DNA from 2 places in the Exiguobacterium sp. BRG2 genome. Region 2 is predicted to be linked to the other one. Evidence: a T-box and tRNA genes for the amino acid it is inferred to sense, from the RefSeq annotation. Region 2 holds a T-box; the other holds one or more tRNA genes.
What was found. The T-box of region 2 lies ahead of ileS (isoleucine--tRNA ligase). A T-box ahead of a tRNA ligase gene usually reads a tRNA of that ligase, here a tRNA-Ile.
Positions count from the first base shown of each region.

Region 1: it encodes a tRNA-Ile, which carries the amino acid that the T-box ahead of ileS (isoleucine--tRNA ligase) is inferred to sense. The anticodon was not compared.

Region 1 is NZ_JAUZUW010000001.1:197,168-212,766, forward strand. It holds gene Q9R23_RS01000 (NAD(P)H-hydrate dehydratase) at 1-1,281, shown strand, start outside; gene Q9R23_RS01005 (bifunctional diguanylate cyclase/phosphodiesterase) at 1,433-3,262, shown strand; gene Q9R23_RS01010 (GGDEF domain-containing protein) at 3,323-4,402, opposite strand; gene Q9R23_RS01015 (5' nucleotidase, NT5C type) at 4,501-5,070, opposite strand; gene ispG (flavodoxin-dependent (E)-4-hydroxy-3-methylbut-2-enyl-diphosphate synthase) at 5,170-6,279, opposite strand; gene Q9R23_RS01025 (hypothetical protein) at 6,447-6,932, opposite strand; gene Q9R23_RS01030 (Na/Pi cotransporter family protein) at 7,140-8,783, shown strand; tRNA gene Q9R23_RS01035 (tRNA-Met) at 8,910-8,983, shown strand; tRNA gene Q9R23_RS01040 (tRNA-Ile) at 8,995-9,068, shown strand; gene Q9R23_RS01045 (alpha-amylase) at 9,185-10,645, shown strand; gene Q9R23_RS01050 (superoxide dismutase) at 10,739-11,347, shown strand; gene Q9R23_RS01055 (peptidoglycan D,D-transpeptidase FtsI family protein) at 11,481-13,553, shown strand; gene Q9R23_RS01060 (PstS family phosphate ABC transporter substrate-binding protein) at 13,780-14,724, shown strand; gene pstC (phosphate ABC transporter permease subunit PstC) at 14,814-15,599, shown strand, end outside.
Region 2 is NZ_JAUZUW010000010.1:20,727-36,325, forward strand. It holds gene Q9R23_RS12575 (AAA family ATPase) at 1-225, opposite strand, end outside; partial or broken gene Q9R23_RS15930 (phosphotransferase family protein) at 425-1,036, opposite strand; gene Q9R23_RS12590 (hypothetical protein) at 1,102-1,632, opposite strand; gene Q9R23_RS12595 (ABC transporter ATP-binding protein) at 1,625-2,251, opposite strand; gene Q9R23_RS12600 (hypothetical protein) at 2,261-2,995, opposite strand; gene Q9R23_RS12605 (hypothetical protein) at 3,008-3,823, opposite strand; partial or broken gene Q9R23_RS12610 (LacI family DNA-binding transcriptional regulator) at 3,894-4,856, opposite strand; gene Q9R23_RS12615 (Cof-type HAD-IIB family hydrolase) at 4,831-5,679, opposite strand; gene Q9R23_RS12620 (NUDIX hydrolase) at 5,791-6,264, opposite strand; gene Q9R23_RS12625 (hypothetical protein) at 6,285-6,695, opposite strand; gene Q9R23_RS12630 (glyoxalase) at 6,726-7,412, opposite strand; gene Q9R23_RS12635 (carbon-nitrogen hydrolase family protein) at 7,545-8,201, shown strand; gene Q9R23_RS12640 (hypothetical protein) at 8,260-8,511, shown strand; gene Q9R23_RS12645 (GNAT family N-acetyltransferase) at 8,490-8,966, opposite strand; gene Q9R23_RS12650 (SMI1/KNR4 family protein) at 8,983-9,468, opposite strand; gene ileS (isoleucine--tRNA ligase) at 9,479-12,562, opposite strand; T-box leader at 12,620-12,865, opposite strand; gene Q9R23_RS12660 (GNAT family N-acetyltransferase) at 12,950-13,501, shown strand; gene Q9R23_RS12665 (hypothetical protein) at 13,611-14,525, shown strand; gene Q9R23_RS12670 (DUF2178 domain-containing protein) at 14,825-15,208, opposite strand; gene Q9R23_RS12675 (RNA-guided endonuclease InsQ/TnpB family protein) at 15,433-15,599, opposite strand, start outside.

The DNA of each region.
Region 1 (15,599 bases), on a different contig from region 2:
TGTGGAACCGGTAATAATGGTGGGGATGGTTATGTCATTGGTCGCGAACTGATACGTGACGGATTCGATGTCACGCTATTCACTCCGTTTGGAAAGAGTCGTTCGGATAGTGCGGCGATGCATACTCATTATGCAGAAGCGTTCGGACTTGTAGCCGAAAAACCATGTGGTCGATATGATGTCATTTTGGATGCCTTATACGGTACTGGATTTGATCCAGGTCGGATTAATCCGGAATTCGAGGCGCAGTGTGCATTCGTATCGGAACAAAAGCAGCAAGGAGCACGCATCTATGCAATAGATGTTCCGAGCGGTGTGCCGACGGACCATACTATAGGATTCAAAGAAATAGCGATTCGAGCAGATGCGACATTTCAATTGCATGCGATGAAACGATCTACCTTTTTGATACGGACGGCACCGTTTTATGGAGAATCAGAAACGCTAGATATCGGATTACCGGCTTTTGGTGAATGGCGCGTCTCACCTAAGGATCTGGCTTCCTTGTTTAAGCGGGAACCATACGGTCACAAGGGGACATACGGAACGGCATTATTGATTGGAGGAAGTGACACGATGCCGGGATCCATCCAACTCGCGACGCGGGCAGCCTTAAGAACGGGAGTCGGTAAACTACAAGTCGCGACGACGTCACTTGCGAAACAGGGGATCATCGTTCAAGCACCGGAAGCGATGGTCATGGACCAGACGTTACCGGCGATTCAGAACGTGCTATCTTCCATATCAGCAGTTGGAATCGGTCCTGGTTTATCGCAAGAAGTAGCCGAAACATGGGTGGATCATCTACTTGAAAGTGATCTACCGGTAGTGTTAGATGCCGGAGCACTAATAAAAGAAAGTTACCCAGAACGAACCGCGCCGATCATCGTCACACCGCATATTGGCGAATTCGCTCGGATGACGAATCAGACTGTTGCAAGTATTCAAGATAATCTATTCGGTCAAGCAACTGAGTATGCCGTCTTGCATCAAGTAACTGTCGTTTTGAAATCCCATGTCATTTTAATCGCTAAACCAGATGGAGGTGGGTTTGTCATCTCTGGTGCATCGAGTGGTCTCGCAAAGGGAGGGAGCGGGGATACCTTGTTTGGAATTTTAACGAGTCTCCTTGCGCAACATCCATCAGGAGATGTCGAAAGAACGCTAGCGCTAGGAGCAGAGTGGTATGCGCGTGCTTCAAAACAAGTTGAACGACGATTACATCCAAGTAGTTTGTTAGCAACGGATGTCATCGAAGAGTTAGGACGATTTGGGTTATAGGACAATAATTGTTAGAGAAAAGTCTTCCGCGACACGTATGAGGGAAGACTTTTCTTTTTAGGAAAGAATTGACACGTTCGATACGATAGGAGTATCATCAAGCGATGTCGAAACCTATATACGAAAAAACTAATGGAAAGGAGGGAAATACATGGAGGACATTGTTCGGAAACAACAATGGTGGATCGGAAATTTTGCCCTTTTCATGATGCTTGTTGGCGCTTTAATCATTTATACGACGACGGAAGAGACGATAAAGAATGCATATTTAAGTCGTTCTGTCATTATTTCATTTTTAGTCCTCATGGGGATTTTTATTTTTTATATCAGTCGTCGTAAGATGGACGTGGTGTTGCAAACCCACTTATTGTCCTTGATGTTGCTCGTTGTTCCAATCACTTCGATTAGTTTTTTACCTTATGCGGCGGTCACCGTTTGGGTTAGCAGTTTTTTGTTTTTAATGATCGCTTTGATTTCGTATCAACGAATCATGATGTGGTACGCCATCATCATTGCCATCGCAACTAGTTTTTACGTCATGTGGAATGCCGATACCGTGACGGTGAAAATTGATCCGACTGATCATTATGGACGAATTGGCATGATTATAATTGGTGTTTCAATCGCCCTTGTCATCAATCACTTGCATATCCGTAATTTAAATCGTTTGAATGATTTGGCGATACAACTACACGATACGGCACGCTGTGACGAAGAAACAGGTATTTTGAATCGTCAAGGATTGAACGAAGTCGATTTCCCAAGACCTGAAAAACAGCTCATTTTTGTCGGTATTCATTTAGAAAATTATTATGAGTTGGCACGGTATTTTGGAGAAGACATTCAGTCACAAGTGTTACGGGCATGTATCGAACGGCTCAAGCGAAAACTACCTCCATATCAAGCGTTTGCTCGAATCGAAGCAGGAACGTTATTGATCGTCATGGAAAAGCCGGACAAGGTGGCATGTAAGGAAGTGATGGAAAAATTGAGTCAAGAAATTTCCATACCTTACGAAATCGAAGGGCATCATGTCTACGTCAACATATCCATCGTCATCGATAATGGAGAAGGGGCGACGGACAATCGGAAGCGTCGAGTACAGCAGTTATTGACTGCGCTACAGGAAGCCGCTCAACAAAATGAACGTGTGATGTGCATTGACCAAGCCTGGCGAAAGGATCAAGAATTGCGAGTCAAAGCAGCACAATCATTAGCACAGGCTAATATTGAAACGGACTTTCACCTCGTCTATCAATTGCAGTACGATGTTCGATCAGAGCAATTCATTGGTCTTGAAGCATTGGTTCGCTGGAAGACCTCGTTGCAAGGAGCTGATCGACCATCCGTCTTCATCCCGATTGCTGAAAAAAGTGACTTGATGATTCGTCTAGGAGAATGGATTTTTGAGGAAGGGTGTAAGACGCGTAAAGCATTGATCGGTCTCGTTCCGGATGAATTTACCTTATCGGTTAATGTATCGCCACGACAATTGACGAGTGAGTCATTCATGCCATTCATTGAACGAACGCTACTCAAGTATGCACTAAAGCCGCAACAGATTAAGATCGAGATCACGGAAAGTCAGTCGCTTGATTTTGAGAGTCAATCGATTCATCGAGCGCTCAAACGCATCAAAACACTCGATTTTCCAGTTTCTCTTGATGATTTCGGGACTGGTCATGCCTCGTATCACGTCCTCGAACGTTTATTACCGTTACGTCAATTAAAGATTCCAAAGCAATTCATTGAACAAATCGGAGCATCAGAGAAACGACAATCAATTCTTGAGTCGATTTTTCAATTGAGTCAGTCAATGCATGTCGAATGTATCGTCGAGGGGGTAGAGACGGGAGAAGAAGTACGCATTGCCAAAGAAATCGGGATTCATTTATTCCAAGGCTACTTCTTCGCTAAACCTGTACCACTCGAAGAAATCATCTGTCTGCTACAAAAAACGAATGAAGGAACGATTCATTAATCCCTAAAAAGCCACTTCAGTCCGAATCTTTCGGAGAGAAGTGGCTTTTTCATACAGTATTTATGATTGATATAGTCGATATTGATTTCGACCTTGTGTTTTTGCCTCATACAAAGCAGCATCTGCTTGCTTGAAGACCGTTTCAGCGGGTTGATGATGAGCGTAAGCAATTCCAGCAGATACCGTGATCGATACAGCGTGATCCTGCATGACAAATGGCGTTTGTTGAACGGCTGCCACGATTGTTTCTGCTAAATGAATAGGTTCGTAAAGGTCACAATCTGGAATGATGACGATGAACTCTTCACCGCCATATCGACCAACTGTAACAGGTGCGGGACAACGTTCATTCAATACAATCGAAAAATGGCGCAAGACGGCGTCGCCGCCGGCGTGACCATGCGTGTCATTCACACTCTTGAAGTGATCTAAGTCAAACAAGATGACGCCCCAAGAAGCTCTGTTTTTTTCAAGCGTCGTGACCTTTTCCAAAATGACATGTCGATTCGCAAGCCTTGTTAATTGATCGGTCGAAGCGAGATAGGATTGATAAGAGTAAAGAACAAAATGTTGTTGCAGGAGTAGTGACAAACGATAAAACAAAACGGCTCCGCCAATCGTTAAGATGAAATAAGGAATATAAATCGTCCTCCAGGCATCTACAGGGGAATTACTCGTAATCAGTCGCCAAAGAACAAGTAGAGAACCGACTGTCACGATGGCGGTAAAAAAATATCCTTGCCGTGTAATGAACCGACGCCAAATAAATGACAGCATCAAAAAACCGAGTAGCGTCATGACAGAACTAAGTAGGGCATTTATAGAATCGCCATTATCGATTAACAAACGATAAATCAGAAGCATTAATTCCGTCACTGTGATACTGATGTTACCACCGAATAAAGCGGATAAAGCGAGAGGTAACAAACGCAAGTCAATCAGTGCGCCGTTTAAATCGATCGCATGATGCATAAGAAGAATACCGGTGATCCCATTAGCAAAACCAAAATACAGCCGAGTAGACATCATCGAGTCGGGTTGAATCGGTAAACGATCACGAAGCAGATAAAAGGCGAACGTAGAAACGAGAAAAATAATACAAATATTAATAAAAAAGATATTCACTGTAGCAAGCATCATGAAGCACTTCCTAGTTTAAAATTTAAAACGAAAAGCATTGTAAGATATCTCAGAGTTCAATAACGTAAAAAATGGAAAAAACAGCCTAATCGGCTGTTTTAACGAATCGGTGCAAATTTTTGAATCTCTTGAACGGCCTCATTCCATGAAGCGACACGAATAACATTATTCGGTACGGCTTTACGGTTATAAGGTGCGTCGAACAAAATCACAGGGATGAATGTATCTTCTGCGATCTGCACAGCATTCTCTAATCGATCTTCCATAAACAAATCGAGTGATAAATCACGGACGACTTGTACTTTGTCGTGTGATCCCGTCATGATTAAGGAATCAAGAGGAAGTTCATGTTGTTTGATCCACTCTTCAGTTACAGGACGAACGAGTTCCGATCGTGCTGTCACGTAATGGAGATCATATTGCTTCCGCAAATTCCATAAGTGGTGGCGAACATGTTCTTGAGGGATGGACTCACGATAAATTCCTGTCTCGTGACCGGAGTTCACCATGTAGTCCCAAAATTCGATTTGATTCATATCCGTATACGTATGCAATTCATATTCAGACGCCTGATTGAAGTCAATCGACGTTCCGAGATGTTTATTCATGTAAGTGAAGCAAGAGGATGGATGTGTGATCGTTCCATCGATGTCGATTCCAATTTTCATTTACAGTCACCCACGTTCTAAGAATTTTTCTTCACTTAGTATAACATAGTCGAAATCGAGATACGAAAAAAGACTCCTCATCAAAGAGGAGCCCCTATCTTATACGTGATTTGCTTTTTCGGCTTCTTTTTCAGCCTGTTTTTCGAGGACGATGGCATCAATCTCTTTTTTCAATTCTTCGACCATTGTTGCTTCTGGTACTTTACGAATGATTTCTCCGTGACGGAACAACAATCCTTCGTTGCGAGCGCCGGCGATACCGATATCGGCTTCACGTGCTTCACCAGGACCGTTGACTGCACAACCAAGAACAGCAACTTTGATGTTCGCTTGGATATTTTCGATGTAGTCTTCGATTTCTGCAGCGATCGACATCAAATCGATTTCGATCCGACCACATGTTGGACATGAGATCAATGTCGCCGCGTTGGCTGCGAGACCAAATGATTTCAAGACTTCTTTTGCGACTTTTACTTCTTCGACAGGGTCTGCTGAAAGAGATACACGAACCGTGTTTCCGATTCCGCGTGAGAGGATCGCTCCAAGTCCTGCTGCTGATTTTAATGAACCAGAACGAAGTGGACCCGATTCCGTAATCCCGACGTGAAGTGGATAGTCAAACGATTCAGAAGCAAGTTGATATGCTTCAAGCGCCAACTGAACGTCTGATGCTTTCAATGAAACGATGATGTCATGGAAGTCGAGATCTTCAAGGATCTTGATGTGGTGCAAGGCACTCTCGACCATACCACGTGCTGTTGGATAACCGTATTTTTCGAGAATGTGCTTTTCGAGTGAACCAGCGTTTACCCCAATCCGGATTGGGATGTTTTTCGCTTTTGCTGCTGTCACGACGGCTTCGACTTTTTCGCGGCGACCGATATTACCTGGGTTGATCCGGATTTTATCGACGCCAGCTTCGATCGCCATGAGCGCGAGTTTATAGTTGAAATGGATGTCTACGACAAGCGGAATGTTGATTCGGCTTTTGATTTCTGCAAGTGCGAGCGCATCACGTTCTTCTGGACAAGCGACGCGGACGATTTGGCAACCAGCTTCTTCAAGACGTAGGATTTCAGCGACTGTCGCTTCGACGTCGTGTGTTTTAGTTGTCGTCATACTTTGGATGATGACTTCATTATTTCCACCAATGACAAGGTCCCCTACACGAACGGGACGAGTCTTAGAGCGATGGACCATTTTCGGCATATCGAAAATCTCCTTTTGTGGCATACCGCCATATTGTTTATGTTTACCTTTTCTATCATATCGAACTATTCCCTAAAAATCGAGAAACAAGAACGAAAATCGAACATTTACAATTGTTTAATGAAAGTAAGGCGTCCGTCAATCCGTCGGACGCCTGATTTTGATACTCATCGAGATTTACGTGACGCGCGAGGTTTCGGGGAACGGGCGATCCATAATGGCGCCAACGTGTAAACGAAGTGCCCGAGGATAAGTAAAGCGACTCCTATTTGATGATGCCCCAATTGGTAAAGAAGCATGCCAAGGGGGAAGGTCCATAGATTCGTTGCAACTGTGTAAGGGAACGTCTGACGATATGCCCATGTGCGGGGGAGTAACAGACGAACGAATCCTTTCGTCAGATATGCCATCAAGAGCAAATACAGCAAGACGGCAATAGCGATGAAGATGAAGTGAAGAACGAACCAAATCACGATTGGGATATCTTTTTGTAAAAAGAAGGAATCAATAATCGTCGTCCACAGTGAAATCCAAGCTAATCCACAAAAATACAAAGAAACATCTGCTAGGCGAAGGCGTAAAAATGAGCGATTTGGAATTAGCGAAGTGTGTAAGTAATTAATTAGTTGACGTAAAAAAGACAAGAATATCACTCTTTCCGTTGTTTTATAACAGGTTTTTTTGGTTGACTTTTTGTTGATGAATAAAGGAAATATTGTAGTGGTACAGATTAATAAAACCTTAATAATTGGATGTCGGGAAAACTATTTACAAGTTCATTGGACCTTTACATAATAGGGGAGTCGAAAAAATAAACTTTACAAACACATCAATCCACATCAAATAAAGGAGCTGGCAAGATGAACTATGATTTGCAGGAAATGATTTTTACCTTCATCGGTGGACTTGGGATTTTCCTTTTCGGTATTAAGTATATGGGAGATGGTCTCCAAAAAACAGCGGGAGACCGATTACGTTATATCCTCGATAAGTATACGACGAATCCACTATTAGGTATCTTAGCAGGTATCGTCGTCACGATATTGATTCAATCGTCATCCGGTACGACTGTCATCGTCGTCGGACTCGTGAGTGCAGGTCTGATGAATTTACGACAAGCAATTGGTGTCGTCATGGGAGCGAACATCGGTACGACGATCACGGCCTTTATCATCGGCTTCAACGTTAAAGAAGCGGCACTTCCGGCAATCGCCATCGGTGCTTTCTTGATCTTCTTCTTCAATAAAGAACGTGTTCAGTATATCGGACAGATTTTCTTTGGTTTCGGTGCATTGTTTTACGGTCTCACATTGATGGGGGACGGGATGGCTCCGCTCGAATCAAGTGCCTGGTTCCGAGAGTTGACTGTCTCGATGTCGGATAACCCATTGCTTGGTGTATTCGTGGGAACTATCTTTACAGTTCTTGTTCAGTCGTCATCTGCGACGATTGGTATCTTACAGGAGTTGTATGCTGGTGGCATGATCGATATCAAAGCGGCACTACCGGTCTTGTTCGGTGATAACATTGGAACAACGATTACGGCAGTACTTGCAGCACTTGGTGCGTCGATCGCAGCCAAACGGACAGCCGCCGCACACGTCATCTTCAATATCATCGGAACAATTTTGTTCTTGATCGCATTACCAGTGTTCTCAAGCTTCATCGCATGGATTACAGACGCGCTTGGTTTAGAACCGAAAATGCAAATTGCTTTTGCACACGGAACGTTCAATGTCGTCAACACATTGATTCAATGTTGGTTCATCGCACAAATCGCATGGCTCGTTCAAAAAATCGTACCAGGTACGGATACGACGATCGATTCAAAACCGCGTCATCTCGATCAAAACATCTTAAATCAATCTTCTGCGCTTGCCTTAAACCAAGCGAAACTTGAAGTTTTGCGTATGGGTGAATTCTCGAAAGACGCACTTGCGAAAGCGCACCGTTACACGCAATCGCATGATAAGAAGGATGTATCGGAATCAGAGCAGATTGAATACGCGATCAACCACTTAAATACAGAAGTCACGAGTTATCTTGTCAAAGTAGCCGCACATGATTTATCAGAGCGTGAATCAAATGATCATTCGCTACTGATGCATGCTGTCAATGACTTCGAGCGGATCGGTGATCATGTCGAGAATATCGTTGAATTAATCGACTTCCAGATCGTCAACCGGATTCAGTTCACCACATCTGCGAAGCGAGAGCTTGATGAGATGTATGTCCTGACACAAGAGATCGTCGCTTGTGCGATTCGCGCCGTCGAAGAAGATGATGTCACGCTTGCACGAAAAGTTCTTGAACTTGAAGGGAAACTTGATGCACTCGAACGTTCATTCCGTAAACATCATGTACTTCGCGTGAATGCTGGTGAATGTACAGGACAGGCGGGAATGATCTTCGTTGACTTACTTTCAAACCTTGAACGAATCGGCGATCACGCTGTGAACATCACGGATCTCGTCCTTGAACAGCGGACAGCATTAACGAACTAAGCGTAGACGTATTTTATAACAGCTGATTTCGAAAAAAATGAAATCAGCTGTTTATTTTTTTGAAATAGCATATTGACAAGTTTCGTCACATCTCGTAATCTAATAAGAGTAAGAAACATACATCATGGCGGTGTAGCTCAGCTGGCTAGAGCGTACGGTTCATACCCGTGAGGTCGTGGGTTCGACTCCCTCCGCCGCTACTATTACTTAAGGACCCTTAGCTCAGCTGGTTAGAGCTGACGGCTCATAACCGTCCGGTCGCAGGTTCGAGTCCTGCAGGGTCCATTTGGTGGAACGCTTCTCGTTGAAAAACGGGAAGCGTTTATTTTTGTTCGCTCAGGGAATAGTAAAGGTATTGTAATAATATTCATACTATAGTAACTAAGGGAGAGCGAAGAGAGATGGAACGTAACCATACGATGATGCAGTTTTTCGAGTGGCATGTAGAGAATGATGGAAAGCACTGGCAACGTTTGAAAGAACGAGCGCCTGAATTGCGTGCTGCCGGCATCACGTCCGTGTGGATTCCTCCAGCATCGAAAGGTCAGTCGGATGAAGATACAGGATACGGCATCTATGATGTCTACGACTTAGGCGAGTTCGATCAAAAAGGAACGGTCCGGACGAAATATGGCACAAAGGATGAGCTGGTCGAAGCAATCGAAGTTGCCCATGAGAACGATATCGCTGTTTATGCGGATGTTGTCATGAACCATAAAGCTGCAGCAGACGAACTCGAGACGATTAAAGTAGTGGAAGTCAATCCAGAAGATCGATCGAAAGAAATTTCAGAAGAGTTTGAAATCGATGCGTGGACGAAGTTTACTTTCCCAGGTCGTAATGGAAAGTATTCGGATTTCGTCTGGACGCACGAATTCTTCAATGGAACGGATTTTGACGCACGCGAAGAAAAAACAGGGATCTTTAAGATTTCCGGAAACAATAAAGATTGGAACAACCAAGTAGATGATGAGTTCGGCAATTATGACTATCTCATGTTTGCAAACATCGACTACAATCATCCGACGGTACGGGAAGAAATGATCCGTTGGGGACACTGGTTCAAGGACACGATCGATTGCCAAGGCTTCCGTCTTGATGCGATCAAGCATATCAACTATGAATTTGTCCGTGAATTCGCGAAATCGATGATGGAAAGCAGCGAAGGCGATTTTTACATGGTCGGCGAGTTTTGGAAGTCAGATCTCGACGATTGCCGTCATTTCCTGGACAGTGTCGACTACACGATCGATTTGTTTGATGTTCCGCTTCATTATAAATTCCATGAAGCTTCCAAGCAGGGAGAAAAATTTGATTTAACGACATTGTTTGCGGATACGCTCGTCGAGTCGCATCCGACGAATGCCGTGACGTTCGTCGACAATCACGATTCACAGCCTGGCGAGTCGCTAGAATCATGGGTGGATGACTGGTTCAAGCAACATGCCTATGCAGCGATCTTGTTACGTAAGGACGGATATCCATGTGTCTTTTATGGGGATTACTATGGCGTCCAAGGACCGACCCCTGTCGAAGGGAAAAAAGAGATGATCAATGCCCTGCTCTATACGCGCTATCATAAAGCATACGGAGAACAACAGGATTATTTCGATGATCCGCACTGTGTAGGCTGGGTCCGTCTTGGTGTCGATGAAATCGAGAACTCAGGTTGTGCCGTGTTGCTTTCGAACGCCGACATGTGCGAGAAACGCATGTTCGTCGGTGAAGAGCGTGCGGGTCAAGAATGGTTCGACTATACGAACCATCAAGATCATCCAGTCGTGATCGACGAAGAAGGATTTGGTGTCTTCCCGGTTCCGGGCGGAGGCGTCTCTGTTTTTGCTCCGCGAGAAGTCGAGTGAATCCGAGGGTCTTGACTTGCGTCAACACAGATACTTTTGCTAGTCTTAAAGGGTATTGAAGTTTTCGAAAATAGCACAAAGGGGGACATGAACATGTCAAAATTTGAATTACCAGAACTCGGCTACGCTTATGATGCGCTTGAGCCACATATCGATGCTCGTACGATGGAGATTCACCACACGAAACACCACAACACGTATGTCACGAACGTAAATACGGCGCTTGAGGGTACAGAACATGAAGGAAAGTCACTTGAAGAACTTCTTCAAAACTTGGATGCTCTCCCAGCAAACATTCAAACTGCAGTCCGTAACAACGGTGGCGGTCACTGGAACCACTCATTCTTCTGGAAGTTGTTGAAGAAAAACGATGGCGCTGCTCCAACAGGGGAACTTGCAACAGCAATCGACGAAGCATTCGGATCATTTGATGCATTCAAAGATGCGTTCGCAAAAGCAGCAACAACTCGTTTCGGTTCTGGTTGGGCTTGGTTGATCGTTGACGGTGGAAAATTGGCAGTCGTTTCGACTCCAAACCAAGATACACCAGTCATGGAAGGCAAAACGCCAATCCTCGGTCTTGATGTTTGGGAACATGCATACTATCTCAACTATCAAAACCGTCGTCCGGATTACATCAATGCATTCTTCAACGTCGTTGATTGGGACCACGTAGCGAAGCTTTACGCTGACGCGAAGTAATGGAAAGAAGTGTATCGTTCAATTGTGAACGATACACTTTTTTTAATGCGGAAAATCATGGGATAGGTTGTTATGGAAAGTTTCCTTCTATATAATGAAACAAGATGACTTTTGAACGATAGGGGAGTACGCCATGGCTAAACGAATCACCGTACGAGGAAGACGGCGTAATCATCTGCCGCTTCGTCTGAATTTAATGTTCTTCGTCGTTTTTTTATTGTTTGCGATTTTGATTTTCCGTCTAGGAGTCGTTCAAATCGTCAATGGTGAAAAAATTTCGCGGGAAGTCCAAAAAACGGAGATGACTGCATCAAAATATGAAGTACCACGTGGTAAGATTTATGACCGGGATGGTCGCCTGCTTGTCGACACAATTTCTAAATACTCCATTGTATATCGTCGCGCACAATCGACGAAAGTAGATGAACGTATTGAAATCGCGCAGCGTCTTGCAGCAATCATTGATCTGCCTAAAAAAGACTGGAAAGTCACGGAACGTGATATCAAGGATTTTTGGGTCGCGACGAACACGGAAGAGTCGGATCGTCGTTATCAAGCAGCAGTGAAAAAGAAGTATCCTTCAACGGAAGCACAAAGTAAGCTTTCGATTGCGGAACAAGATCAAATCCGTCTGGATGCGATCACGAAAAAAGATATTGATTATGATGACAAGACAATGGAAGTCATTGCGATCAAACATAACATGGAAGTCGGTTACGCACTTGATCCACAACTCGTCAAGCTCGGTGCGTCTGCAAAAGAGATGGCAATCATCGATGAAAATTTAGAAGATTTGAAAGGTGTATCGGTTGAACCGTTTTACGAACGCTCTTATCCGTATGAAGGAACACTTCGCAATATCTTCGGAAAGTACTCGAAGATTCCGGCAGAACAACAAGCGGAGTTCAAAGCAAAAGGATATAGTTTGAATGATCGTGTCGGGACTTCGTTCCTTGAGCAACAGTACGAAGATCTTCTGCGCGGGAAACCGGCATACGATGTGTACGAAACGTTTAATGGAGAACCGGTCGGTGATCCAAAACGTGAAGAAGGCGAGTCCGGGAAGGACCTCGTTCTAACCGTTGATGCGGAATACAATAAAAAAGTAGATCAAATCATGCAACAAGCGATCAAAATGGGTCGTGGCATGGGTAGTCGTTATTTAAAAGAAGGATATGCCGTCGTCATGAATCCACAAACTGGTGAGATTTTAGCGATGTCAGGTCAAAAACTTGATCCTTCGACTGGGAAGTTCACGGATGTAGCGATTAATAATGTCTTGACGTCTCTTCAAATCGGTTCAACGATCAAGGGTGCGACAGTTGCGATGGGACTACAGGAAGGTGTCATTCGTCAAAACGAAGTCATCAACGATGCGCCGATCACAATCGGAGGTACAAAAAAAGGATCATATGTTAACATGGGACCGATTACGGATTTAACGGCGCTTGAGCGCTCGTCGAACGTCTATATGTTTAACATTGCGATGCGGATGGCGAAATATCCGAGCAATGGGATTGCTGGTGCGAGCGTGGATGGAGCAGCTGCCATCATGCAGAATTACTATAGTCAGTTCGGTCTTGGGGTGACGACAGGTGTTGATTTGCCTTACGAAGCAAAAGGTGTTCAAGGGACGCCAGACCGTGTCACGTTGTTGATGGACCGAGTCATTGGTCAGTACGATGCCTTTACGCCGCTTCAAGTCGCGCAGTACATTTCAACACTTGCCAACGGTGGTTATCGAGTTCAGCCTCACTTCTTAAAAGAAGTATTGGCGTCGAACTCGATTGAAAAGGGTACGAAAAAAGTCGATTACAGCTTTAAAACGAATTATCTGAACCGGATTGAAGTCAGTCAAGATAATATTGATCATGTCCGGGAAGGGTTGCACCGTGTTGTAAAAGGTGAGCGTGGTACAGCCAAAGTTATCGCACAAACTGGAATCGATGCTGCAGCAAAAACAGGTACTGCACAGGTCAGTGTCTATGGGGATGACGGAATCGCCTTACGTGACGGAAGCGGGCAACCGGTTCGTTCATTGAACTCGAATCTTGTCGGTTGGGCACCATATGACAATCCAGAGATGGCGTGGGCCGTGTTCCTTCCTTACATGGAGCAAGAGACTGTTAACTCGAAAATCGGTCATGATCTTGTCAAAGCGTACTTCAACGTTAAGGACGTACCGTGGCAAACTAAGCCAAATTAACTAGAAACTAAGCGAGAGTGAGCAATCACTCTCGTTTTTTTTGTTTGTATTGACCTTTTTTTGTAATGGATTTCGAATTGTAAACACTAAAAAACACGCCTTTACAATTCTTTTACGTTGGATTCATTTCGTTTTAATAGTTCATCCGTAGTATAAGTCTTGTAAGGAAAACGGATAAAAAGTCGTAGCATCGTCAGCGACATACTTTCGAGGAGGAAAATTAATCATGTCTTGGATGAAAAAAACAGCACTCATTACAACGGTAGCATCAATCGCAGTAGTGGGGGCAGCATGTGGTAACGATAAAGGCGGTTCTGCTAGTTCATCTGATTTAAAAGGGAAAATCGCAATCGACGGTTCTTCTACAGTCTTCCCGATCATGGAAGCTGTCGGTGAAGAATATTCAACGGAACAACCTGACGTAAATGTCACAGTCGGTGTCTCTGGTACGGGTGGCGGATTCAAACGCTTCGTCGTCGGTGAAACGGATCTCTCGAACGCATCGCGTGAAATTAAAGAAGAAGAAGCAGCTGAAGCTAAGAAAAACAACATCGAATATACAAAACTTTCACTTGCATATGATGGTCTAACTGTTGCAGTCAGCAAAGATAATACATGGGTAAAAGAACTCTCGCTTGATCAACTCGAAAAGATTTGGCTCGACCCAAACGTTAAGACTTGGAAAGATGTTGATTCTTCTTATCCGGCTGAACCACTGAAGTTCTTCAGCCCAGGGAAAGATTCAGGAACATTCGACTTCTTCTCTGAGAAAGTACTTGAGAAGAAAGACATGCGTAAAGACGTTCAACTGTCTGAGGACGATAACGTACTCGTCAAAGGGGTTGAAGGAACGAAAGGTGCGATCGGTTACTTCGGTTATGCCTACTACGCTGAAAATAAAGATAAGTTAAAAGAAGTACCACTTTCAGCTGAAGGAAAAGATGCTGTCGATCCAACACCAGAAACAATCAAAGATCTATCTTACCCGTTGTCACGTGAAATCTACACGTACGTCAACAACAAATCATTGAACGATAAAAAACAGGTGGCAGACTTCGTGAAATTCGCGAACGAAAACGCTGGAGATTTAGCTGAAGAAGTCGGTTATATCAAAATGCCACAAGATCGTTACGATGAAAACACAAAAGCAATCGAAGATGCAATGAAATAATCATCGAGTCATGAGGATGGCCCAACCGGGGAAGTCTGTACCGGTTGGGTCCCGTTCTCATGTCAAGAAGGAGTAGGGAGCGAAGAAGGATGAATTCAACACCCAATAAATCGGTTCGCGAGCTGATTCAACAGAACCGACAGCAAAAATTCAGTGTGAAAAACGTCATGGAACGCATCATGCCGATCGTTTTATTTCTGTGTGCGTTCGTCTCGGTCGTTACGACCATCGGCATCATTCTCACGTTAGTCATTGAAACCGAGCATTTCTTTGAAGTCGTTCCGTTCAAGGAATTTTTCGGCAGTACGAGCTGGTATCCACTGAACTCTCAACCAGAGTATGGGATTTGGCCGCTTGTCGTCGGTACACTTGAGATTACCGTGATTGCGATGCTAGTTGCCGTGCCGATCGGCCTCACGTCTGCGATTTATTTAAGTGAGTATGCGTCAGACCGTGCACGCCGTATCTTAAAACCGATTTTAGAAGTCTTAGCTGGTGTTCCGACGATCGTTTTCGGATTCTTCGCGTTGACGTTCGTCACACCACTACTCGTTAAATTAATTCCAGGCATTCAAATCTACAATGCGCTCAGTCCGGGGATCGTCGTCGGAATCATGATCATTCCAATGATCGCCTCGATTTCTGAGGATGCGATGAGCTCTGTTCCTAAAAAAATTCGTGACGGTGCGCTCGCTCTTGGTTCGACACGTCTTGAAGTCGCATTAAAAGTCGTTGTTCCCGCTGCCTTGTCCGGAATCATTGCTTCAATCGTACTCGGAATGTCTCGGGCAATTGGTGAGACGATGATCGTGACGATCGCTGGTGGTTCGAATCCGACAGCTGCTGTTAATCCACTCGAGCCGGTCCAGACGATG
Region 2 (15,599 bases):
GGGAAAATGGCGAAACCGTTCGAGTTCCGCTTGAATGAACAAGCGCTGATTCTCAACGAATCCGTCTTCGGTTCGGATGTCTAACCCGAGCTCCTTTCGTTTTTGAACGATCGGATATGGATTTTCATAATAGACATGAAGCTCCGGGCAAGCATCTTCGAGCGCTTGCGCAAGCGTTGTCTTCCCGGATGCCATGGCGCCTTGGATCGAGATGATGGTTCTCATGAATGGCGTTCCTCCTATCTGTATATGCTTAAGTATTAAAAAAATACGAACCGAGGTCTGGATGACTGATTAATTCCTTTAACTGTCTTTGTTCTGAACCCGAGATTTGTTCGAGCGTCCTCATAATTGCTATGAGTCGTAACCAGTCTGCAAGGTTTGATAGCTGAATTAATGAAACAGCCTGATAGCGGTCGAGGTATTATCGACAGACGTTTCGTCGCATCTCGTCTGACCCTGCTGTTCCACCTGCTATTCGCAGCAAGAGCAATGTCCGCGCGACATCCGCAATAGGTGGACCTGTCGTTGCATCATGCCAATCAATGACGACGAACGTTTCATTTATTGCAACAATAATATTCTGAAAATGGAAGTCTCCGTGGAGTAATCCTTGCTGTGGTGGAACGTGAAGCGTCTCTAACAATTGTTCCGCCTTCAAACGTTATTCAGGTGATAGATGACGCAATTTTTGATAGGTGACATCGTGCCATCCAGGTGCTGCAAGCGATTGATGCTGATGAATACGTTGATGTAATGTCGCGAAGGCGTTCAGAAAATCCGTTAAGCGGGAGGGATCAAACAATTCCAACAATACGCTGCCGTCGATTCGCTGCATCTCAATGAACGGCAAATCTTCTAATTCAACAGCATAAACGTTTGGCGTCGGGATGACCGTCCGCTCTAGTTCTTCAAGCATGCGAAACTCCTGAACGATTCGTTGCTTTTCAATCGATGCTTTAAAATACTTGCGGACTCGTTCGTCAGATACCGTCATTACGGTAGCAGTAGATCCATGTTGTTTTTCTCTCGTCATTGATTGAACTCCTTTTAAAAATACCTGCTCCGATCAGGAACAGGCATAGTGAGGACTTTCAATTTTTATACTTTTGGACTGATGATGATTTGAACATCATTTTTGAAATTCATTAATTCTATCGATAATTGTTCATTCTCATATAAACTGGTTTCATTCGCCTTAATTCGTTTAATGACCGTAACAAGATCAACGTTTTGGTTCAAACCATCACAGATCATCTCTAATGATTGGAGGGTTTGTTGTGAAGCAGTACTAAACTCTTCACCGTCTACATTAATCGTCAAATAAATATTTTGAAGAGAGTCCTCATTTTTTAAGTCTTTTGATTTATATTCAAACTGAACTGGACCATCACTTTGTTTCAAGCCGTTTTGTATCGGTTCAAACTCTTTAAAAAATGCATATTGTGCTATCTCGTTCTCAAATGCTTGAAGAGTGACTGAAAAATGATCTGGTGTTTCCATTGCTTTTTTTTCTGCAGCTGTTTCTTGCGATTTTGGTGCATCTTTTTCCGGAGAACCTGTAATACCGTAAGGCGTACAACCTGCGATTAGAAGAAAACCACATAAAAACAGAAGTTTTACGTTACGCAATTAATTCGCCTCCTTCCATTTGATATACGATATCGCATAACGCCTCGATGTGACGTTCATCATGACTCGTCAACAGGATCGTTGTGCCAGTTTTTTTGAACTCAAGAAGAATCTTCTGCACATTTTGAACTGAATCACGATCCAATCCATTAAATGGTTCATCTAGCACTAAAATTTTTGGGTTTTCCATGATTGCTTGAGCGATCCGCAATTTTTGCTTCATACCTAACGAGAAGCTTTTCACTTTTTTATCTTTATCCTGCAATAATCCAACCTTTTCAAGCGTTCGTAGAATCGTTTCATCATCAATCTTATTATTGATGTTTGCCAAGACCTTTAAGTTATCCCAAGCAGATATGTAGTGGATGAATGGCGGGTGTTCAATGATGATTCCAGCATCTTTGATGTACTTATTTCCAAATTCAATGGGAGAATCCTTTACTGTGATTTTTCCACTATTGATATTCGTAAATCCACAAATTGCTTTCAATAACATCGTTTTACCAGACCCGTTATGTCCAACAAAACCAACGCACGATTGTTCTTCGATCGATATGCTGATATCTTTTAAAATCTGAGTATTTTTAATCGACTTATTTACGTTTTGAATTTGAATCATCCGAGGCACCTACTCTATTTTGTATTTTGTTTTATAAACAGCTATGAACGATAAAACAAGTAATGCTAATCCAGTGAGCATACCTGCGCTGAAATAGTGATCGTGACCAATAAAGACGATGCTTGAATTTGGGAAAGATACATTTATGACGAATACAGCAAAAAGTACAAATAGTACACCTACTATCGCAATAATTTCATCCCATTTTATATAAAAAAATAAAAGGAGGATGGTAAATGCGCTAGATATAAAAATAGCTGCTACTGAGAAAAAGGTAATCTTCATTAAAATTTCTTTATTACTTGTGATTGCTGAGAGATCATTTTGAAATAACCACCCTAACATACTAATCGCGTAAACGATCACAAAAACCGTGATTCGAGATAAAAAGCCTTGCAGCATATAGAGGAGTGCTTTCAACTTATGATTTGAACGTACATAAATAAATTGAAAGTACGTTTTTTTTAATGCTAAAAAAGGATAGCTCCCTACAAAAATGACGCATAGAAAAAATAAGAATGGACCAATGTAATGGAAAGGAGAATTCCCTTCCATGTACTCTAATTGACTAAAATTAAGATTAATGAATATGCGATCAAATATCTCAAGATAGCCTAAATCGATTTGGCGGTCAGACGAAAAAACTTGTATCGCTTTGAATCCTTGTTTGTAATTCAAATAGCTGATGATGATTGCTAACATACTAACAACCATCATTTGTTTAGAAGTATATCTGTTAGTCATGTCGTTATCTTCCTATTCTTCATATTGACGAACTGTCTTATTCACACCATAAATCAACAAACTAATTGCAATAATCAATAGACCAAGAAGAGGATAAAATGTCTCAACCGTTGAGCGATTCGTATTATAAGCAACAAAACTAGAAAATATAGTCAGCCATGAGCTCCCCGTCAAAAAGCCAATTTTTCCGTAAATAAAGTAAATTGCTAATACCGCTAGAATCACCTTGTATTCCCGGTCGAAAATCAAGACGAGCGCTGCAGATAATAAACTAAAAACAAAAGCAAGTGAGAGATAAATGGTTGAGGCCATGAAGAGGAAGAATAGGTAGGGATGATTAGCATAAAAATTTACTGGTAACGCAGAGGCAAAGCCTCCAATATCGTTTAGTCCCCGATAAACGAAGACAGCACCAATCGAATAATAAATAATGAATACTCCTGTTACCGTCGCAGTAGAGAGAAGAACATATTGAATAACATCTCGATAGATCGTCTTCTTAAATGATGAATAGCGATGGCGACCCATTGCATATGTACTTCTTTTTTCAGCATATAATCCTAATGTGACTAAAACAAAAAATGCTGGTAGGAAATTAATTAGATAGAACATCGATGAGTCGACAAACCGTTCCCATGTCGCAATGGACATCAAAAAGGTTGATCGAATTTCACTTTTTGTACCAACCAAATCTTTTGCATTGTAGTCCATCGTCATGATATCAACAAAATTACTAGCGAAAGCCCATGAAACGGTTAAAGCCATGAATAAAGAAATAATTGTGATGAAAACAAATCTCCTTCTGATTTTAAGCGCTGTAATCAACATCCTCACCCCCAATATAATGGTATTACATGTATCATTATTCCATATATAAAAAAACTATCCATAATTTATTTTATGTTGATTGTCGAATCATTAGTTCCATTTCCAATATTATTTTCTTTTGATTATCTAATTCTTTTTGATCCAATAATTGTTCTGCTGCCAGTCTGCCAAGCATTACAACCGGTTGTCGGATCGTTGTTATTTCAAGCGCTCTGGAAATTCGTACGTCATCAAATCCCGTAATCGCGATATCCTTTGGTACTCGAATCCCGCTTTGTCGAAATTGATGGATGAGACCTGCTGCGACTTCGTCATTGCCGAAGATGATGGCATCTGGTAAGTTTATCGTTAGAAACTGACTTGCTAGTGCTTGTCTGTCTTCGAAAGAATAGCACCAATCAGCGTACCACTGATCGCTATGACGGAGCGTATACGTCTTAAGATATTGATCGAATGTTTTCCGTCTGATTCTTCCAACTCCGCTATCTGGATTTCCAAGACAGAGACCGACTGTTTTTGCTCCTCGTTCTTCAACATGTTACATCAACATCGTCATCGCTTTTCCATGATTAAAAGAAACCGACGGCACGATATCCTGATGGTCTTCGCAGGCAACGACTGGTCCAAGCGTCCGCATCGTTTCAAGTAACTGCGGCTGACTGATGGCGCCAATGATCAATCCGTCAATCCGCTTATCGCGAAGGTGTTGCATACTCGCTTCTTCTTTTATTGGATCGTGTCCCGTCTGGATGACAAGCAGTGTGTGATTTTGTTCCATGCACACTTGACCGATCCCCTCGATTAATTGGTGAAAAAACGGATGACCGACACGCGGCACAAGGACACCAATCGTATTCGTCTTACCGCGTGAGAGGTTGATTGCATTTCCATTCGGACTATATTCCAGTCGTTCCATTACGTCTAAGATTGTCCGTCGCTTTTCTTTTGATACATGCTTATGACCGTTTAAGACACGGGATACCGTCGACTTCGAGACGCCCACTTGTTTAGCGATGTCCGAGATGTTCGCCATGCTGTTCCTCCTTATTTTGTTCCCATCTTTCTAAGCCGTTTAATGCCTCCGCTATACCATCCTCGTCATGTTCACTGGTGAGATATGTCGCTCTGCTTTTGATAGACGCTTCAGCGTTTCCCATGGCAATCGATGTTCCCGCCACTTCGAACATCGGTACATCGTTTTGATTGTCACCGATCGCAACAAAGTTCTCGAGTGCCGTCTCGTACGCTCGCGCAATGTCTTGAATGGCGGTCCCCTTCGTCACGCCGTTTGCCATGACTTCTAGGTTATAGGTACCTGAACGTGTCACGGAACAGATTTGCAACTGAAGAAGTTGTTGTTCGAGATGTTCGAGTTGCCATCTGTCAGGTGAGACGAACATGAATTTGATGACGTCCAGTTGATCGATTGCGATTTCGTCGACTGTCTCAACACCGTATTGCGTTAATTGAGCCTGAATCGCTTCTTGAAACGCAAAATCTCCGCCTTGAAGGGTAGCAAGCGAAAACTGCGGTAACAGGATTTTGTCTTGTAGATAAATATGTATGAATACGTTTGTAGATCGTACGATCTCCCAAATCGTTCGACTGCTGGAACGGTTCAAAAAATACCGTCTATCCTGCCCCACTTCGACCTCTGCCCTGTTTGCACCAATGACCAGACAATCCAGTCCATGTTGCGCTAAAATCCGTCGCGCATCAAAGGCAGCTCGCCCGGTGACGATGATGACGATATCTCCTTGAGCTTGGCGTCTCTTGATCGCTGTCCGATTCGTCTCTGAGATCCCGTGTTCCTTATTCAATAATGTTCCATCTAAATCAATCGCAAAGCATCGCATCGCGTTTCCCCCTTTTCGTGTCCTCTTGATGCTACAGGCTGAAACGCGTCCCAGTGCAACAAAAAATCTTGAATGAACAGTTCATTCAAGACTTTTACTTTACCCTTTGCTTCAAATGGAGACGTGATGCGCTGTTCGTTGCTTTTGACCATACTCCATCAAAATCGGTCGTTCCGGTGGATTGAGGTTTTCTGGTAGCTGATCGATAGCGAAAAAGCGTAATTCTGCGACTTCTGACGGATCCAGAACGATTTCACCCGTATACGCCGTACACAGAAATGCCGTGATCACATTATAGACTTCATCCCCGTGCGGATACTTATAGTAAAACGCATCACCCGAATAGACGTTTAATAATTCGAGCTGTTCTGCTTCAAGACCGGTTTCTTCCCTTAATTCTCGTTTTGCTGTCTCTACGAGCGTCTCCCCGATCTCAAGCGCTCCACCAGCGAGTCCCCAGCAACCGTTATCTTGCCGAAGTTGTAATAAGACTTCTTGTTTATCGTTGACGACGATGACACACGCTCCTGCCATGACGAGCGGTCGTGTGCCGACGAGTTTTCGTAATTCTGTAATGTATCCCATGTCATTCAGTCCTTTTCCATTTAAATCACTCTCGTTCGGACGCGCATCCGTTTGAGCCCCGTCAATAGGAGACACAACAAGATGATGCCCGAAACGAACAGTACGAACATATGAATCGTAAAGAGAGAACGGAAATCGATTACGGCAACATTCTGCTGCACCTCAATCCAACTACTTAGTATGATTCCACTGATTGCAAATAAGATGAGTACGCCGACCTGTCGACGTGTCAGCGAGACATACGTCAAAACGCGCATGCCTTCACGGATCACGAATGGTAGGAGAACGAGGAGTGCTGCGACCGGTAAGATGACCGGGTCACCGCCTTGCTGAATCGGCATCGAGCGGGTCAAATAGCCAAACAGAAAAAAGAAACCACATACGAACAATAATAATCCGAACGCGATACTCGCATTCACCGCTTTGTTCATCTTACTTCCCTCACTTTTTAGAATAATGAATTATGAAGAAACGGTACTTTGATGCCATACGCCCGCTGCATCAAGCCGGACCCGATGTCTGCCGTCGAGTTCCATCTCGATCGGACTGACCTTCGCCTTCTTCGGTGAGAACAACCATGTCCGACCTTCTGGGACGAGCAAGATATGCGTTCCATCCGCGACCGGTCCGAGGAAGTTGAGTGACGCGCCATTGAGCGGACGTTCCCGTCGCTCGACAACGCCGATTTCTGCTAACTGCTCACCCACTTCAAGCACGTCTTTTACCGTCAGACTCATCTCACCGATTCCGAGAATGTCGGATACATCAAACGTCAGTTCCGCTTTAGAGGGATTGATTTGATGCCGTGCAATCAGCTCCAAGACATTTTCATCTGGATCATAAAAATAGCAGGAATGCGAATCAGTGAAGTCAAAATAAATCTCATCCTGTCCGTCTTCGATCAAGAGTGGTGTCCGCTCTACGAGCCACGCTTTACCTTGTTGGAAGACGTTTTCCGGAATGTTGAACGCCATATGGTACTGCGTATCAACATCGTCCGTCTGTTGATATGTCAGCTGATCGGTACCGATTTGCATCGTAAACGACTCATTCGTTTCCGAGACGAGCGGAAATCCGATCTGGTTTATGTAAAAAGCCTTCATCGCCGGTAGATGGCGTGTCACAAGAATGGTTTTTGAAATGTTCAAGCTGATGACCTTCCTTCATTTGCAGTAAAATTTATCAAAAAGTGATGTGCTTTATTTTACCACTAATGGTAAAATCATGACGATATAAAAGTCTGATTTTTCAGATATTTTTATACCTGAGAGGATGTTTAGATGAAATTACTAATCGCTCAACCGAAACGCGAGACCGGGCTCGCACAATTCGAACGCGAGATTGCCGCTTATCCTGAAGTCGATCTGATCGTCTATCCGGAAGGATACTGCACGATCGCAGAACTCGATCGCGTACAACATCTTGCCAAACAATTCAGGACAGCCGTTGTCCTAGGTTACAAAGATACGACGAATCTCGATCGCGCCGTCATTATTGATGCGACTGGTACAATTCTTCTTGATCGCGCAAAAACACCAGAAGCTGGACCGCTTTATACACCATCAACAGCAAACGACGGGTCGTTCCGCTATGGATACGTCCTCTGCCGTGAAATCTTCTTAGGAAAAGACGGACTACGCGAGGAATCCGGACTTGATCTCATCTTTAACCCGATTGGCGTCGGCATGTTCAGCGAGGAACAGTACGTTGAGTGGTCCGGTGAAGCGCGTATCATCAGTCAGGCGCAACGAGCACTCATGATCGGAACGAGTCATGCCGATGGTTCGTACCGCAACTGTGGTTTTTCGATTCCGATTGCCTTCATCTATGACGAGACCGGTGAACCGTTGCTGTTGTCTCATAACGATACCCGGACACGTCTGTTTGATACGGTCACGCGTCACGTCGAAGTCGTCGGTACACCCTCTTTATCGTAAACGAACACACGCTTCTTCTGACTGGAAGAAGCGTGCCATTCCTTCAGGAGGTGCTCTTATGTCTCAAACAGGTCGTGCGTCATTCTTTTGGAAACGATACTTCAATGTCTTCTTTCCTTTGTTCATCTTCGGCGTTAGTCACGAATCATACCTGGTCGATAATCCGTTAGCTAACCTTGAGGACATCGGCGAGTTCGTCTTCTTCTTTTGCCTTTATCTGTTTAATTTTGCCGTTCTTGCCGCTTTTTTGACGAATCTGTGGTGGTTCTTCCTTCCGACAAAACCCGCTCATGCCGAAACCAATTTTTGATAAGAAACGAGTGTCGCCCGTTCATTGAGCGGTTGACTGACACCGGTCAATCGATAGCCCATCTTCTCATAGAAATAACAGTTACGTGTCTCTTCGCGAATCGTCCGCAGTTCCCATATCGTTGCAGTCGGATAAGCTGCTTCAACGAGCTGTAATGCGCGTTGGGCGATCCCTTCACCTTGACGGGCTGGATCTAAGAACATCGGACTGATCGCGTATCGACTCGGTGCTTTCGCAACGACACAAATCCCGCCGACGACGACATCGTCGACGATGATTTGATGAAACGTACTACTTGGATGCGTGATCCGGTGAATGACACGATCGATCGATTCGTTCGCCGGATTCGTTGCAAAATCCTGATACCGCTCGAGCGTCTCTGAAAACGCCTCGAGTTGAAGCGTGTGAAGCTTCGGAGCGTCTGTAAGAGACGCTACCTTTAATTGAATATCCACTGAACCTCTTCCTCTCTTACCGGAACCATTCCCAAAATAGCGTGCCTTGCGCGACGATCAAGTAGTCGAGCCATCGCTCGAAGCCAAACGGCATTGCGTCTTCTTCCCATTCCTCGAAATTAAGAAATTCTCCACTCCAGATCCGATTTCCTGCCGGGCGATTCATCTCGTAGACGATCCACTCCCCGTCTGGTCCTGCACCGATCGCTAAGAAGTTTTCGGGACATTCCCACATCTCGCTATACGTCAGGCAATCCTCGATCGAAAAGAGTTCGAATCCATCGTTGTAGGATAACGTTTCGTGCTGAAACAGCTTCGCCCCGTTATGTTGACGCAAGAACGCCTGATAGTCGTCTGCCGTCCAGTCAGGTAACAGCGCGAGCTGTTCGTCCGTTGCTCCTCGGTTAAAGATGAAACGTTCTCGGACAACATATCCTTCTTCTTTTTGGACCTCTAACAAACCGTCGACGAGTCGACCTTTTAATGCTTCTAATGCAATCATGCTCTTCTCCTTAACAATATTCTTTCGTTGGTGTGAACGAGATACCGACATCGTGTCCGCCTAGCTGAACATCCCCTGCTCCCTGTAGCGGTTCAGTTCGCACGGAGGATAAGGCAAGGTGTTTGAATAACAAAGGCTCAAACGTCTCGACGATCGGTTGGAACGTCGCATCGACCGACAAGACGAGATCGATTCGGGCGTCCCGCGATAACGCTTGTGCCTTTCGTTCAGATTGGATATAGCGGACGAGCTCCCGCATCCAGCGTTCCTGCTCCAGTGCTTCCGTGATCCGCGTATCGAGCGTCACGGTGAGTCCACCATTCGTCGTAGCAGCAAAGCCCGTCTTGACGATTGGTTCGACGATGACGTCCGCTTGACGCACTTCGACTTCATCGCCTGATGCGGTCTGATAGATCAATCTTCCGGTCTCGAGCAAGTCGGAAGTCTCCGGTGCAGACAATTGTTGTAGCCATTGGTGGATCGCGTTCGCTTGCTGTGCGAATTTCGCTCCGGCTACGCGGAAGTTCAGTTTAAGACGGAACTGTGTCGTCGCTTGCGTCGTCGGGACGATTTGGACGTCTTTTACATTCAGTTCCTCTTGGATGATTGCCGTATAGTCCGCCCACGAAAAGGTTTCGCTCGATTGGACGCTTAAGCTAGCAAGCGGTTGTTTTACTTTTAAGGCGTGCGTATTACGTACTTGTCGTCCTAACTCGACGACAGAGACAACCTGTGCCATTTCGTATTCCAGATCAGGTCGGAGCATCGATTGATCGGCAACCGGATAATCCGCTACATGTACGCTCATTCCTGTTAATCGCTGATAGACATCATCAGCAAGGTACGGCGTGAACGGAGCGAGTAGTCGTGCCGTCGTCGAAAGTGCGAAGTGGAGCGTCGTGTACGCGGCTTGTTTCTCTTCCGACCAGTCAGCTTGCCAGAAACGTTCCCGAGAACGGCGGATGTACCAGTTACTGATCTCATCGACGAGTTGCGCAAGACTCCGCGCTGCTTGAGTCAGTTGATAGTCGTCCATCGCAACCGTCACGTCTTGCGTCGTCTGATGGACTCGCGAGAGCAACCATTCGTCGAGACGCGTCCGTTTTTGCGGACGTGAGCCATCAAATCCGTCCAGTTCGGCATACGTCAGATAGAACTGGACGGCATGATCCAGCGTATCGACTAGTTTTGATTTTGCTTCTTGGACGATCCGCTCAGCAAACCGTTTCGCACTCCACGGACTGCTGTCGACGAGTAGTGCCCAGCGCAAGCTATCAGCACCATATGTCTCGATCAATGCCACCGGATCGAGGGCATTACCACGACTCTTCGACATCTTTTGTCCGTTCTCATCGAGGACGTGACCGAGTGCGAGGACACGCTTATAGGCAGGCTGTCCCGTGAAGAGTGTCGAGATCGCTTGCAAGCTGTAGAACCAGCCCCTCGTCTGATCGATGCCTTCGATGACGACATCGGCTGGATACCGGTTAAGTGTCTGCGTCCGTGACGGGTAATGCTGCTGTGCGAACGGCATCGCTCCGCTATCAAACCAGACATCGATCACTTCTGGTGTCCGGTGCATCTTTCCCTGACACGTCGGACACGAGACCGATAACGCATCGACGTATGGTTTATGCAACTCGACAGATTCCGTCGATGTCGTCGTCCGGCGTAACAGGTCAGCCTTGTTTTTTGGAACGAACGTCGTGTCACACGCTTCACACTCCCAGACGTTCAGTGGTGTGCCCCAGTAGCGATTACGACTGATGTTCCAGTCGACGAGTTGCTCAAGGAACTTCCCGAACCGCCCTTCCTTGACGTGGTCGGGATACCATGTCACAGACGCATTGTTCGCAAGGAGTTGTTCCTTGACGGCTGTCGTCTCAATGAACCAGTTGTCTTGTGCGTAATAGAGCAGTGGCGAGTCACATCGCCAACAATGCGGATAGCTGTGCGTATAGCGTTTTTTCGCAAACAAGCGTCCCCGTTCAGCGAGCAGCTGGATGATTGCAACGTCTGACTCCTTGACGAATCGACCAACGAGTGGTGGAACGGCGTCCGTGTAACACCCAGCAGCATCGACGACATTAACGAATGACAGACCGTTTTCCCGGACGACCCGGTAATCTTCTTCCCCGTACGCTGGAGCAAGGTGGACAAGTCCGGTTCCGCTCGTCGCTTGGACGAAGGACGCCCCGACGACCGTGTGACCGTTCTCTGGCGTCACGAAATCAAACGGTGGTTCATAACGCAAGCCGACGAGTTCCGCACCAAGCTGTTCGGATACGACCTCGACGGATTCTGAGAACAGTTCAGCGACTAACGCTTTTGCGACAATGAATCGCTCTCCTTCAAACGCTACCGTGACGTACGTCAATTCCGGATGAACCGCCACCGCGACGTTTGCCGGTAACGTCCAAGGTGTCGTCGTCCACGCAAGCAGAAACGTCTGCCCCATGCCGACGACCGGGAGTTTGACCGTCGCCGATAAGTCCGTCACGTCCTGATAGCCTTGCGCGACTTCATGGGAACTGAGGGACGTCTGACAACTCGGACAATACGGTGACACGCGGTGTCCTTTCGTTAACCAACCTTTGTCATGGATCGTTCCGAGGATATGCCAGACGCTCTCGATATAATCATCCTCCATCGTCACGTAAGGCTCATCCATGTCGACCCAGTAACCGAGTTTTTCCGTGAAGGAACGCCACTGCGTTTCGTAAGAGAAGACACTTTCCTTACAGCGTGCGATGAATGCTTCAACACCATAGTCTTCGATCGCCTGTTTGCCGGAGATGCCGAGTTGTTTCTCGACACCGAGTTCGACCGGTAGCCCATGCGTATCCCAGCCGGCTTTTCGCTCGACCCGGAAGCCTTGCATCGTCTTATAGCGGGCGACGGTATCCTTGACAGTTCGTCCGAGTGCATGGCCGACGTGTGGTAAACCGTTCGCAGTCGGTGGACCTTCATAGAATACAAATTCTGCTTCCGTACGTTGCTCAATCGATCGTGCGAAGACCTGGTCTTGTTTCCATCTGTTTCGGATACGGTCCTCCCGTTGTTGTACGGTTTCTGCTTGGTTTTGTGACGTCATCTCTTGTTCGCTCCTTTAATCGGTAACTAAGAGAATACAAAAAAGTCCGCCCCCTTTGACAGGGACGGACTTCACCGCGATACCACCCATATTCCGTCGAGAATGCTTGTTCTCGACAGCACTTAGTTGCACACTATCATGCGCATTCCATGTAACGGTGGACACCCGGTCACGCTTACTGAATGGTTCAGCGTGACTTCTCAGAGAGGATCTTCATGATTGATCTGGCTACCGGTTCTCAGCAATCCCGGTTTTCTGTAAGGCAGAGGGACAATCATTACTTTTTCTCGTCAACGAAATGATATGCTCTTGTTGTGGAGAATCTTACCATATGCCTTAAACACTGCACAATAACTTTTTACATTTTCTTGCAAAGGAGTTTTTTGAATGTTACATACTTTCCCAACGCTTAAAACGGATCGTCTCGTCTTACGCGAAGTGTTACCCGAAGATGCTACGAGTGTCCTAGCCTATTTATCAGACGAACACGTCGTCAAACAGATGGGACTCGCCGCCTTTCAATCAGAAGCAGACGCGCTTGAAGAGATTGACTGGTATGCCTCGATTCGTCGCGATGGAACGGGTATCCGGTTCGGGATCGCAATACAAGAAGACGATGTCATCATCGGCAGTTGCGGTTTCTTGAATCAAGCGGAACGCCATCAGCGGGCAGAACTTGGGTTTGAGTTGAGCCCTGCCTATCAGGGACAAGGCATCGCGAAGGAAGCAGCGCTTGCGGTCATCGAATATGGCTTTACAGAACTTTCGCTCAACCGGATCGAAGCACTTGTCCTACCAGCAAACACCGCTTCGCAACGATTGCTTGAACGGCTCGGATTCCAACGTGAAGGGTTGCTTCGTCAATATGAGAAAACGCGTGGACAATTCGATGATTTGTATATGTACTCGATATTGCGAAGTGATTGGTTTCAAATTTAATCTATAAAAACATTCCCTTCATTTCAAAATGATTGAAATCTAAAAAGATGATATTGGAATATACTGTTAGGTGTAAGAAATCATTTTTGTCATTTAAGGGGGAACCATCTTGAAGAAATGGATCGCAGCAGGTCTTGTATCATCATTAGCATTCGGTGTCATGCAGACATCAATCGTTGAAGCAAGTTCAACTTCAAAAGAAGTGGCTAAACTGAAAAAGGAAAAAGCAGCACTCCAAAAACAACTAGCCGACGAAAAGAAAAAAACAAAGAAGTCGGAAAACGCCTATAAGACGTTACAAGGACAGCACACGAGCCTCTCAAAGTCTTATAAATCACTTGATACTAAGTACAAGAATCTTCAAATCGAGAACGAAGGGAACAAAAAGAAGATCAAAGAGCTTTCGACTGGGTATCGCCTTCTCGCATCTTCAAAATCACTTGTCACAGACGGAGCAGTCGTAACTGGTAAGTACAAAAATACAGAAAGTTTGTTGATGCTTGGTAAAACGCCATACGTACCATTACAATTGTTAGCAGACCTTTCAGGATTACCTCTAATCGAGACTTCCACCGCTTATGAAGTCGGAACACCACTTTCAGGTACATCACTTTCATCGATCCATATCGCCTCTTCATCGTTTGAATCGATTGAAAAAAATCAATCCATTTTAGCGAATGGTAAACTAAATAATCAAAACGTAATCTTATCAGGGTTCTTCAATGATGAATATGCTACTTTTAGTCTTGATCGAAAATATAAAAAATTATCTGGTCAACTGTCCCTTTTGACTGAACAAGCTTTGACAAAAAGTTCGAGTGACTTGAACTATGCGAGTCCAGAAGATGAAATGACACTTGTATTCTCCGACAATAACGGAAAAGAACTCGGTCGCTATGATGTTGTATATGGCGCGGATGAAATAGACTTTGATATTGATGTCACGGGTGTGGCGAATCTTCGTGTAACTGCAGAAGGAAACAGTACAGTTACTACATTGATTTCACCTGTACTGACAAAATAATAAAAAAATACCTAGAAGAGATTATTAGTCATCTCATCTAGGTATTTTTTTCATCATTTATGCAATTCTTTGATTCGTTTGTGGGTATCAGTTATTTCTTCTTTAAACAGATAGACATGAGGATTGCCCTCAAAAAAACAAGATAAATTCATAATAAGCAACATCTAGTGGAGCAAGCTCAATCGCTTTTCGTGCATGATGCAGCAGGCACATTCCATATAATATAGTAGATGTACCATCAGTAGTGACATCATTATTGTTGTTCTTCCATGCTTTACTCCTTTCCGTTCCAAACCACTTCATCGATAGGAACGTGCTTTCATAAACTCAATGATTGGTAGTGTAACTAAAGCAATCGCGAACAAAACGATCAATAACAGATTCGCTGATTCACGTAAAAAGTAATCGAGACAGATGAATCCAAAAATCAGGACAATCAGGATTTTGTAGCTAACGAGGCCGCTTTCCGTCGTAATCTTTTTGCCGAGCTCATCTTCTGGCACAGGACGCTCGTCTTCTCCTGATCGTGCCCACGTAAAATACGAGAAGAACATGATCAATAGAATCGCCAATTGAACAATCGAGAAGAACGTTACATTGTTTTCGATGATCATACTAATGATGGTAAGACTCGCCACTATCACGAGCGTTACTAAAAATAAACCCGTTTTTTTCTTAGACATCCCATTCCTCCTGTTCTGAAATGAACAGATGATCGACTTGTGTCTGCAAGACTTTGGCGATATTAAACGCTAATTTTGACACTCCCACGGCTAAAGCCGCAAGCCCACACCTTTGGTGAGGGTGGGATTCTCAAGTGCTTGGCGGACTCAATCCATTTCTGCTTCGTCCGAGCCTTGAGGTAGGGGTGTGCCATCACCCCTCCTGAGACAGACCGTATAGGTTCTCAGGCTGATGGACTGTTACCATCCATCACAGGTGCGTATCGAATGTTCATCGCACCGACGGCGTCCCGATGTCCTTTAAACCCACAGGCACACGTATAGACCCTATCCCTCACCTTGTTCCTGACGGAACAGGATGGGCAGGTCTGACTCGTGTAGGCGGGGTTCA